Verrucomicrobium spinosum DSM 4136 = JCM 18804: one gene and its partners. The main gene of each other region encodes a partner of the protein of the gene in region 2 in a complex. Links are inferred from orthologs where the notes say so. Each region holds a gene or a part of one and is shown on either strand. Other genes may lie near its edges. The genes, in order: dnaX, dnaN and dinB.

Region 1 (3,072 bases), 1.9 Mb from region 2 along the record:
TCAAGCCGGTCTTCGTCATCCGCCTCATCGCCCTCCATCTCCTGCCCCGCACTGTCTGCGGGCGTGTCCCGCTGACCCACAAGCGAGTGCGTCACCTTTTCGCCGCCCTCGCGGGGTTCAATCCACTGGGAGTTCACCTCACTCCCCAGGTGCCTTCAGCGAAGCAACACCTGGGAGAGTGCGAATTTTACAGCATCGCGTTTAGAATCCCATGCCGGGAGGCAGTCCCATCCCCTGGGTCAGCTTGCCCATTTCGCCAGCGGCCATTTCCTTGCTCTTGGCGAGGGCTTGCTGCACAGCGGTCAGCACCAGGGTTTCCAGCATGTCCACGTCTTCGGGATCCACGATCTCTTTGTTGATCTTGATGGCAGTGATTTCCTGGGCCCCTGTGACGGTGACCGTCACGCGGCCGCCGCCGGAGCTCACTTCCATGGTCTTACCAGCAAGATCGTCCTGGGTCTGAGCCATTTTGGACTGCATCTGCTGCATTTGCTTCATCATCTTCTGAATGTTCATGCGAGAAAGGTGGGTGCGTGGTTGGTTGGTAAGGAAATCAACGGGAGCCCTTGTAAACCTCAGGGCTTCACCAGGGTGGCCTTGAACTTGACCAGGGCCTCCTGAATCAGGGGGTCATTGTAGAAATCTTCATTAATGGCCGGTTTGGCTGCCTCGGATTTGGCTTCCGCCTTGGGTTCTGGTTTCGGAGCGGCCGGTGCTTTTGCAGGGGCGGGCTCCGGATCGGAGAAGGTGAACATCGGCTCCGCCATGGGCGGGGGCTCCATGCTGGGATCGAGGTTGATCTCCAGCATCATGGGGCGCCCGATCACGTCTGACATGATCTCCTCCAGTGCCTTGCGGACGGGAGCGTAGAGCAGAGCATCCCGATGTCCGGCCTCAGAAGTGGGCATGCCTATGCGCAGCGTCTTGCCTTCACAAGACTGAAACGCCGCCACATCCAGATAGTCCGCCTTGAGCGGGCTCTTGATCCGGAATCGATCCTTGATTTGACGCCACTGTTCTTCTGGAGTCCCCCCCGCAGCAGCGGGAGGAGATGTCGGTGCCTCGGCCACGGGTGCCGGGGCGGGAGTGGGCGCGGCAGGTTCCACCGCGGGAGGAACCTCAGCTGGAACTGCCACTGGCGGCGGAGTCGGGGCAACAGCAACGGGTGCGGGGCGGTCCGTCTGAGGGGGCTCATCGCGGAACAACGGCGGCACGGGAGCCTGAGGTGGTGGCTCCTCACGGAAGAGTGCCGGGAGCGGCGCTGGCTCAACTACCGGTGCGGCAGCAGGCTTCGGCGTGGATAAAGAAACTGGTGCAGGCGTCGGAGCCGCCACCGCCACAGGCGCTGGCCGAGGGCGCTCCGCGGCTGGAGCCTCCACCACGGCACGGGATGGCACGGGAGGAGCAGCTCGCCTGGCAATCAAATCCGGACTGGGTGCGCCACCCAAGGCCTCAATCACCTCGCTCAAGGTCACTTCTCCAAGGGTCTGCACAGCCTGGATGACGCCAATTTCAAGATGCAGCAGCTTGTTGCTGGCCCAGCGCATGCGGGCATCCACCTCAGCAAGGCCGTCCATCACCCGGAGCAGGGATTCAGCCTGCACCATGGCGGACTGTTGCCTGACCATGTCCGCCACCTCTGGCGAGAGATCCTCCTCCGCCGCTGCCGGATCCACCTGATGAACCAGAAGAGTGCGAAAATGCTGGATGAGGTCGGTCAACAGGCGCCCAAGGTCTTTGCCGGTGTCGGCCTGGGAGTGGAGCTCCTTCAGTGCCCCAACCGTATCGCGGTCCAGAACGCGTGCTGCCAGATTGGCCACCGTTTCACCCCGGGTGAACCCAAAAATGTCGAGCACATCCTGTTCTTCAATCCGCTCCCCGCAGAAGGCCACCAACTGGTCCAGCATGGACTGCGCGTCACGCATCCCGCCTTCTGCCCCCTTGGCAATCGCATAGGCAGCCTTTTCGCTCAAGGCCACCTTTTCCAGGGTGGCGATGTGCAGGAGATGCTTGGCAATGAGACCGGCAGGAATGCGGCGCAGATCAAACCGCTGACAGCGGCTGATGATCGTCGGCAGGACCTTATGCGCCTCAGTGGTGGCGAAGATGAACTTCACGTGCTCTGGCGGCTCTTCCAAAGTCTTCAACAGCGCGTTGAAGGCCGCCGTGCTCAGCATGTGCACCTCATCGATGTAGTAGATCTTGTACCGGCAGCGGGTGGGGGCAAATTTCACCTCCTCACGCAGCTCACGCACCTGCTCCACACCGTTGTTGCTGGCACCGTCAATCTCGCGCACGTCGAGGCTGATCCCCTTTTCAATCTCCACGCAGACCTCGTCATCGGGGTCGAAATCCACCCGAGGTCCGTTCGGACAGTTCAGAGCCTTGGCAAAGATACGGGCGGTGCTGGTCTTGCCCGTCCCACGGGGCCCCACGAAGAGGTAGGCATGCGCCAAACGGTTCTGAGCGATGGCATTGCGCAACGTGCGCACGACGTGGTCCTGCCCCAGCACGTCTTCAAACGTGCGCGGCCGGTATTTGCGGGCGAAAACCTGATAACTCACCCGCCAATCGTAGCGGGGAGCCCCGTCCTTTCCACCCCGCATTTCGGCATTTTTAATTTCCAAACGAAGATGACCGTCTAGCATCCCGCCATGCTTCTTCAGAAATCCATCCTGCTCACCCTTGGCCTGGCCACTCTGGCATGCACCAGCTGTAGCACGATGAGCAAGTTGATGCACAAACCCAAGGAGGAAAAACCTGCGGAAAAGGCCAAGGAAGAGCCCCCCAAACAGGACGCGGCCATCGGCCTGGTGGAAGTCGTCAACCCGGAACAGCAGTTTGTCCTGGTCCGGACGGAATCGCGAATGACGCTCCCTCCCGGCACCAAGCTGATCACCCAGCCACAGACGGGCAACAAGGCTTCACTCATCGTTACTCCCGAGTCCAAGCAGAACTTCATCTCTGCGGATATTGTGGACGGCTTCCCAAAGCGTGGAGATGTCGTGATCCTGCCCGCGGCTGGCCAACCGCCCGCCGTCGGAGCGCCCAGCACCGCATCCGGCACTCCGG
Region 2 (3,006 bases):
AGCCCGGCACGTTCAGATCCCGCCATGGGATGGCTGCCCACGAACCGATAGGTGGAACGGGCAAAGACATCCTCCAGTGCCGTGACGACCGTCTCCTTCACACTGCCCACATCGGTCACCACACAATCCGGGGCCACCACGCTCTGCAGCGTCACCATCTCCGCAGCCAGCGCAGGCATCGTCTCCACCGGCGTACACAGCACCACCAGCCCTACTCCATTAAGCACATCATCGAGCTTGGTGGAAGCCAGATCGGCAAAGCCGCGCTCCGTGAGCTCCACAGCCGCTTCTGGACGTCGGGCCCAAGCACGCAGATGGGCGCCCGGGAGACCGGCACGCAGCGCCATCAGCATGGAGCCACCGAGCAAACCGGGGCCCACGACAGCGATGTGAGGTGGCAGCGGGGTATTCAACGAGACAAAGAAAAAGCGTTCAAGAAGGTCGGAGCATGGTCATCAGATCTTCCCGGTCAGGCATGAGCTCAGCGGCAGCGAATGCGGGGGAAAGAAAAGGCGCGTTGGAACCCAACGCGCCCTGTTCAAGTTCAGCCATTACCCCAGGACGCTTAGGGGACAAGGAAGATTTTGCCGGTGCGCGGGTCGCGCACCTTTTGACCGGGGGTGAAATCACGCACATCCACCATGTTTTCCGGCTTGGCTTCCACGCCAGGGGGATAAACAAAGCCGGGGCGACCAGGAACCATCTTGCCATAGGTGGGCGGACCACCCGTACCAGCCCCCGTCTGCGCAGCGGGAGCGGGACCGGGCGGCGGGGGCACGGGAGGCGAAGGAGGAGCAGGCGGTGTGTCCGGAGTGCTGGGTGGGGTCACGTCCGTGGACGACGTCACCGTGGACTCTGTGGGCTGCATGTTGGGGTCCGAAGACTCCACCGTGGTCGTCGGTGCACCAGACTGGGTCACCGGACTAGTCTGGTAGCGAGCCTGCCCTGAAGGGGCGTCATCCAGCGAGTACCCGCTGTTCCGCTGGCGGATGGTTTGCTGCGAACTGGTAGTCTCACAACTGGCAAGCACCAAACAGGCGCCCGCGCTGAGCAAAGGCAACAGGATCGAGGTCTTCATCTTCAGGGGAAGGGAGTTTAGGAATTCACGCGCATCGGCATCAACACATAGAGGAAATTGGTCCCACTACGCAGTACGCCAGGGCTGATCTCGTCAATCAAATGAAGGTAAACTTCGTCACTGACGAGATTGCGCAACGGAGCCATGAAAAACTCCGGGTTGAAGGCGATGGTCATCTCCGCCCCTTTGTAGTTGATGGCGACGCTCTCGCGGGCCTCACCCACGTCGGGAGCATTGGCCACCACTTCGAGATTGTCCTTGGTAAGGTGCAGCTTCACCGAGTTGGACTTGTCGCTCAGCAGCAATGACGTACGGCCAAGCGTACGCAGGAGGGGCTCGCGATCCAGTGCAATACGCTCACGAGCCTCTCCAGGGATCACCTGGCGGTAGTTCGGGTAGTTCCCCTCGATCAGCTTGCTGGCGAGGAAGAAGTCACCCAGATCAAAGGCGATCTGGCCGGAGCCCACCTTGAGGGTCACTTCCCCCTCATCTTCCAGCAGACGCTGAATCTCATTCACCGCCTTGGTCGGGATGATGATGTCCACCTCGTTGCTCTGGGGGAATTCCAACTCCTGCTCCACCATCGCCAGACGGCGACCGTCCGTGGCCACCATGGTCAGCATGTTTTCCTTGAAGGAGCACAGGATGCCGTTGAGCACGTAGCGGGTCTCATCAGTAGAGATCGCATAGGAGGTTTTGCGCAGACAATCCTTGAGCACCCGCTGTTCCAGCTTGAACTCACGCGCATCACTGAAAGTCGGCAGCGGCGGGAACTCGTCAGCCGCCAGACCCATGACCTTGAAGAAGCTCGGTCCGCTGCGAATGTGGGCCACATTGCGCTCGTCCACGGTCACTTCCACCTCGTCCGACGGCAGTTCCCGGATGATCGAGACCAGCTTGCGGGCCGGAAGAGTGGTCGCTCCTGCCTCCTCAACTTCCGCCGCCACCGTACCGCTGATACCCACGTCAAGGTCCGTCGTGACAAACTGCAACTGGCCGTTGCCAGCCTTGATCAGGACGTTGGAAAGGATGGGGAGCGTCGTCCGGGTGCTGACGACATGTTGCACTTGTTGGAGCGCGGTGAGGAAAGCTTCCTTGCTGATGGAGAATTTCATGGTCAGGCTTGCGGCTTCTCTTAGCGAGAGGCAAAAATTAAGCAAGCATAATGGGAGCAAAACCGGATGGTGTCGAAGGAAAAAAGTCCTTTCGTCTCACCCGTTTTGCTCCCGGCAACCCGGTCAGGAAATCTTTTTAATTTTTTCCGTCAGAACACCCAACGTACGGCGAAATTCTTCAGAATTTGCCTTCGTCGAGACCGCTTTGCAGGCGTGAATGACCGTTCCGTGATCCCGCCCGCCAAAGGCATCGCCGATTTCCTTCAGCGAGGACTTGGTCAGCTCCCGCGCCAGGTGCATGGCAATCTGCCGCGGGATGGCAATGGAGGCGGGCCGACGATGGCTCGTCATGTCTGCCAGACGGATGTCGAAATGCTCGGCTACGACCTTCTGGATCCAGTCAATGGTGACCGCCTTGGCATCCGGCTCTTCCAGGATGTCACGGAGCAGGGTCTCCACGATCGTCTGGGTGAGCGGGCCACCGTTGCCCAGGGAGATGTGGGCTGCCACGCGCATGAGAGCCCCCTCCAGACGACGGACGTTGGTGCGGATGTTCTCAGCGAGAAATGAAAGGACCCAGTCGTCCACCTGAACGCACCAGTCCACCATCTTCTGGCGCAGGATCGCCGTGCGAGTCTCCAGGTCTGGAGACTCGATCTGGGTGGCCATCCCCCACTCGAAGCGCGACACCAAGCGGGCTTCAAGGTTCTTGATCTCACTCGGGGCACGGTCACTCGTCAGGACGATTTGTTTAAAAGAGTTAAACAAATCATTGAAGGTGTGGAAGAACTCCTCCTGAGTGCTCCCTTTTCC
Region 3 (3,097 bases), 2.6 Mb from region 2 along the record:
CACTGAGGAGTGGCGCGGCCGGTACACGAGGATGACGTTTGCCTACCAGCTGCGCTCGTGGTCCGATGATGAGACGCCACCGGCGTGGGAGGATGAGGATGTGATCGTGACGGACATCTTTCCACTGACCGCCTTCCGGCTGGCGAGGTTGCTATGGCGGAAGTCCAAGAGCACGGAGGAGGCTTCGATTGTGACGGAGATCCGGAGGGAGCAGGTGCGGTGGCGCTGGATCTGGGAGGTGGACTCCTCCCCGATGGCATGGCGCATGGTGCACATCCGCTGGAGGCTGGAGGAGCGTTTGACGGTCAACGGGACGCCCAGCATAAGCTGGGGCGACCCCGAAGAGCACTGGTGGCAGGGTGAGGAGCCTGAGGGGTACGATGTGGGGGACTGGACCACATGGCCGGGCACGGAGATTGTGGAGACCCCTTTGCCTACGGTCCCAGAGCCCCCAGATCCAGCGGCGGGCATCAACAATACCCATGAGGGGCAGACGTTCACAGACTGGCTGTGGCCCCACCGTGACGTGCTGGCGCTGTATCCGGCCTATCCCTTTGATGGGGTGGAGTCGCAGTTTGCCCCAGGCTTCATTCCGGGAGCCTACGGGGCCGCGCATGAGTACGGGAGGCCCAAGAGCAATGGGGTGTTCTACGGGCGTCCACCGATGCCCCTGCCTTGAAAGGGGCTTTCAAGGGACTTGAAAATGGGAGGCGTGGAGGCAGGCCATTTATCAAACCTTTGATAAATCCATCTCAAACCGGGCGCTTGCTACGTTCGCCAGCTTCTGCCGCTCCCTTGGATTTCCACAGGGACACCAAGTCAGATCCTCTCCCGGCACTGGCTCACCTTTGTGCCATGGGCTAAAGGGGAGACGACTTGGCACCGTCAAAGATCGGTTGCCCGCCGTACTCTCTCATCCATGCCTCAGCCCCGGATCGTCATGCACGTGGATATGGACGCGTTCTTCGCGTCCATCGAGCAGCGTGATCATCCAGAGTTCCAGGGCAAGCCCGTCATTGTCGGTTCCCCGCCCGATCAACGTGGGGTGGTCTGCGCGGCCAGCTATGAAGCCCGCGCCTTCAAGGTGCACTCGGCCATGCCCTCCCGCACCGCCGGAAAACTCTGCCCCCAGGGCATCTTTGTTCGCCCTCGAATGAGCGTGTACCGCGCAGAGTCGGCCAAGATCATGCAGGTTCTCCAGAACTTCAGCGCTTGCATCGAGCAGGTATCAGTGGACGAAGCCTACCTTGACGTCAGCCCCTCCTATCAAAACTACGACGATCAGGACACCGCTCTGGAGGCTGCGGAGACCATGGCCCGTGAGATCAAAGCCCGCATCAAACAGGAGGTGCAACTCACCGCCACGGTGGGACTCGGGTCCAACAAGTTCCTTGCCAAACTGGGCAGCGGCTTTCAAAAGCCAGATGGTCTCACCCTCATCCGGGAAAGGGACAAGATAGCCTTCCTCCGCCCCTTGCCAGTCGGGGCCATTCATGGCGTCGGTCCCGTCACCGCCAAGGAGTTGAACGAGCGCGGCTTCATGACGGTGGGCGACCTCCAGGAGACGACGATTCCACTGACTGACATCCTCGGCTCGTGGTCCGCCACCTTGAAACAGCGCGCCCTAGGCACCGATGAGCGGCCGGTTGACCCCACCGACGAGCGCAAGAGCATCAGTTCCGAGAACACCTTCCTCAATGACACGGACGACCGTCCCACGCTTCGTGCTGCCCTCAAGGAGCTTGCGCTCGATGTAGCCCAGACGTTGGGAAAGGAAGGCGTCGGAGCCCTTACCATCCAGGTCAAAGTCCGCTACAGTGATTTCACCACTCTGACGCGCCAGCTTCGCGTGGATGATCCGCTCACGCAGACCGACGAGATCTATCGTCTCGCCTGTCACCTCCTCGCTCGCCATCAGCTGGTCAAGTCCCCCCTTCGTCTCATCGGCATCGGTGTTTCCACCCTCGTCCCTCCCGTTCGCACCCAGCTGCGCCTGCCGCTTTGATTCATGACACAGACGTCCCGACTGGACGTGGGACCAGCATTCTGCCGATGGCCTCATTCCCTCATCCCAGGCAAAAGCAAATCCCCACCCTTCCCACGGTACCGCTTCAGAAACTCCTCAGGCGGCACACGATCCAGAGGCGCATCCGCATAGCCGATGCCGGGATACACCGAGAGGCTCTCCCTCACTTCGAAGTGAAGATGAGCCAGATACCGGCCGTTGGCCGTGCCCACCGTGCCAAGTTGTGCCCCCCGGGCTAGCACCGCATCGCACTGAGTGAGGACCTCATCCAGATGGGCATAGATGGTTTGGCACACACGATAACCCATTGGCGCAGAGGCATCTGGCACTTGATGTGCAAGGATCACCATATTCCCCCATCCTGGCCCCACCCAGCCCGCATAGATCACCTTCCCCACCCCACTGGCATAGACAGGATCTCCCAGATCCGAGTTCCATCCACCGATGCCATTGAGATCATCCCCCAGATGCCGGTTCACGCGAAACCGCTGGGCATTGTAAGTGAATGCACCGCTTTCCGTGCCCATCGGCGCATCAAAGCGAACCGCCGTCGGCAACGCCGCCACCTCCGCAGGTGACAACCGGATAAATGCCGCGTCCAAAGGTTTGTTAGGTGCCGTATTTTCCGGATGACAGGCTGTTACAGCCAGGGCAACCGCCACCCATGCCCCCCAACGGGGCCATCTCTGTGGCTTGCCTTTTCGAGCAACAGGCTTATAGAGATCCAGTATCAACATCATTCAACGCTCGATCTTGAGCAAACCGCCGTCAAACCCGGATGCATCTAGGGTTGACGATTCCATTCCGCGTGAGAACAATGGATAAGAAATGACCGAGGCCATCCGACAGACCCTGGAATCCTTCCTTGCCAGCAAGGGACTTCGCCGCACGAAACAACGCGATGTCATCATTGAGGCTGCCTTTGGCACGCAGGAACACTTCAACGCGGAAGATCTGCACGCCATGTCGCGTCGCATTGACCGCACCATCTCACGGGCCACCGTTTACCGCACGCTCAGCCTGCTGGTGGATTGCGGCCTGTTGCGCGAGGTGGATCTGGGCCGCGATCAG

The links.
Region 1: the proteins of dnaN (region 2) and dnaX are in contact, whole or in part, in a cryo-EM structure (PDB 8GIZ), measured with the Escherichia coli proteins. The link is inferred for Verrucomicrobium spinosum DSM 4136 = JCM 18804 from one-to-one orthologs.
Region 3: the proteins of dnaN (region 2) and dinB are in contact, whole or in part, in a solved structure (PDB 1OK7), measured with the Escherichia coli proteins. The link is inferred for Verrucomicrobium spinosum DSM 4136 = JCM 18804 from one-to-one orthologs.

Annotation. Positions count from the first base shown.
Region 1 is NZ_ABIZ01000001.1:3,173,880-3,176,951, reverse strand. Bases 113-3,030 are described here. They hold dnaX (DNA polymerase III subunit gamma/tau), read right to left. Parts: upstream 2,649-3,030; coding sequence 576-2,648; downstream 113-575. Other genes in these bases: VSP_RS12825 (hypothetical protein), read left to right, coding at 2,655-3,030; VSP_RS12835 (YbaB/EbfC family nucleoid-associated protein), read right to left, coding at 202-516; VSP_RS12840 (hypothetical protein), read right to left, coding at 113-137. Also shown: more of VSP_RS12840, read right to left, coding at 1-112; more of VSP_RS12825, read left to right, coding at 3,031-3,072. UniProt on the Escherichia coli protein: Part of the beta sliding clamp loading complex, which hydrolyzes ATP to load the beta clamp onto primed DNA to form the DNA replication pre-initiation complex.
Region 2 is NZ_ABIZ01000001.1:5,082,960-5,085,965, forward strand. Bases 145-2,996 are described here. They hold dnaN (DNA polymerase III subunit beta), read right to left. Parts: upstream 2,194-2,996; coding sequence 1,096-2,193; downstream 145-1,095. Other genes in these bases: VSP_RS36495 (prephenate dehydrogenase), read right to left, coding at 145-380; VSP_RS20675 (hypothetical protein), read right to left, coding at 566-1,078; dnaA (chromosomal replication initiator protein DnaA), read right to left, coding at 2,317-2,996. Also shown: more of VSP_RS36495, read right to left, coding at 1-144; more of dnaA, read right to left, coding at 2,997-3,006. UniProt on the Escherichia coli protein: Confers DNA tethering and processivity to DNA polymerases and other proteins. Acts as a clamp, forming a ring around DNA (a reaction catalyzed by the clamp-loading complex) which diffuses in an ATP-independent manner freely and bidirectionally along dsDNA.
Region 3 is NZ_ABIZ01000001.1:2,432,993-2,436,089, reverse strand. Bases 20-2,962 are described here. They hold dinB (DNA polymerase IV), read left to right. Parts: upstream 20-919; coding sequence 920-2,005; downstream 2,006-2,962. Other genes in these bases: VSP_RS09770 (Fur family transcriptional regulator), read left to right, coding at 2,855-2,962; VSP_RS34770 (murein hydrolase activator EnvC family protein), read right to left, coding at 2,059-2,628; VSP_RS09785 (hypothetical protein), read left to right, coding at 20-679. Outside these bases: more of VSP_RS09785, read left to right, coding at 1-19; more of VSP_RS09770, read left to right, coding at 2,963-3,097. UniProt on the Escherichia coli protein: Poorly processive, error-prone DNA polymerase involved in translesion repair and untargeted mutagenesis. Copies undamaged DNA at stalled replication forks, which arise in vivo from mismatched or misaligned primer ends.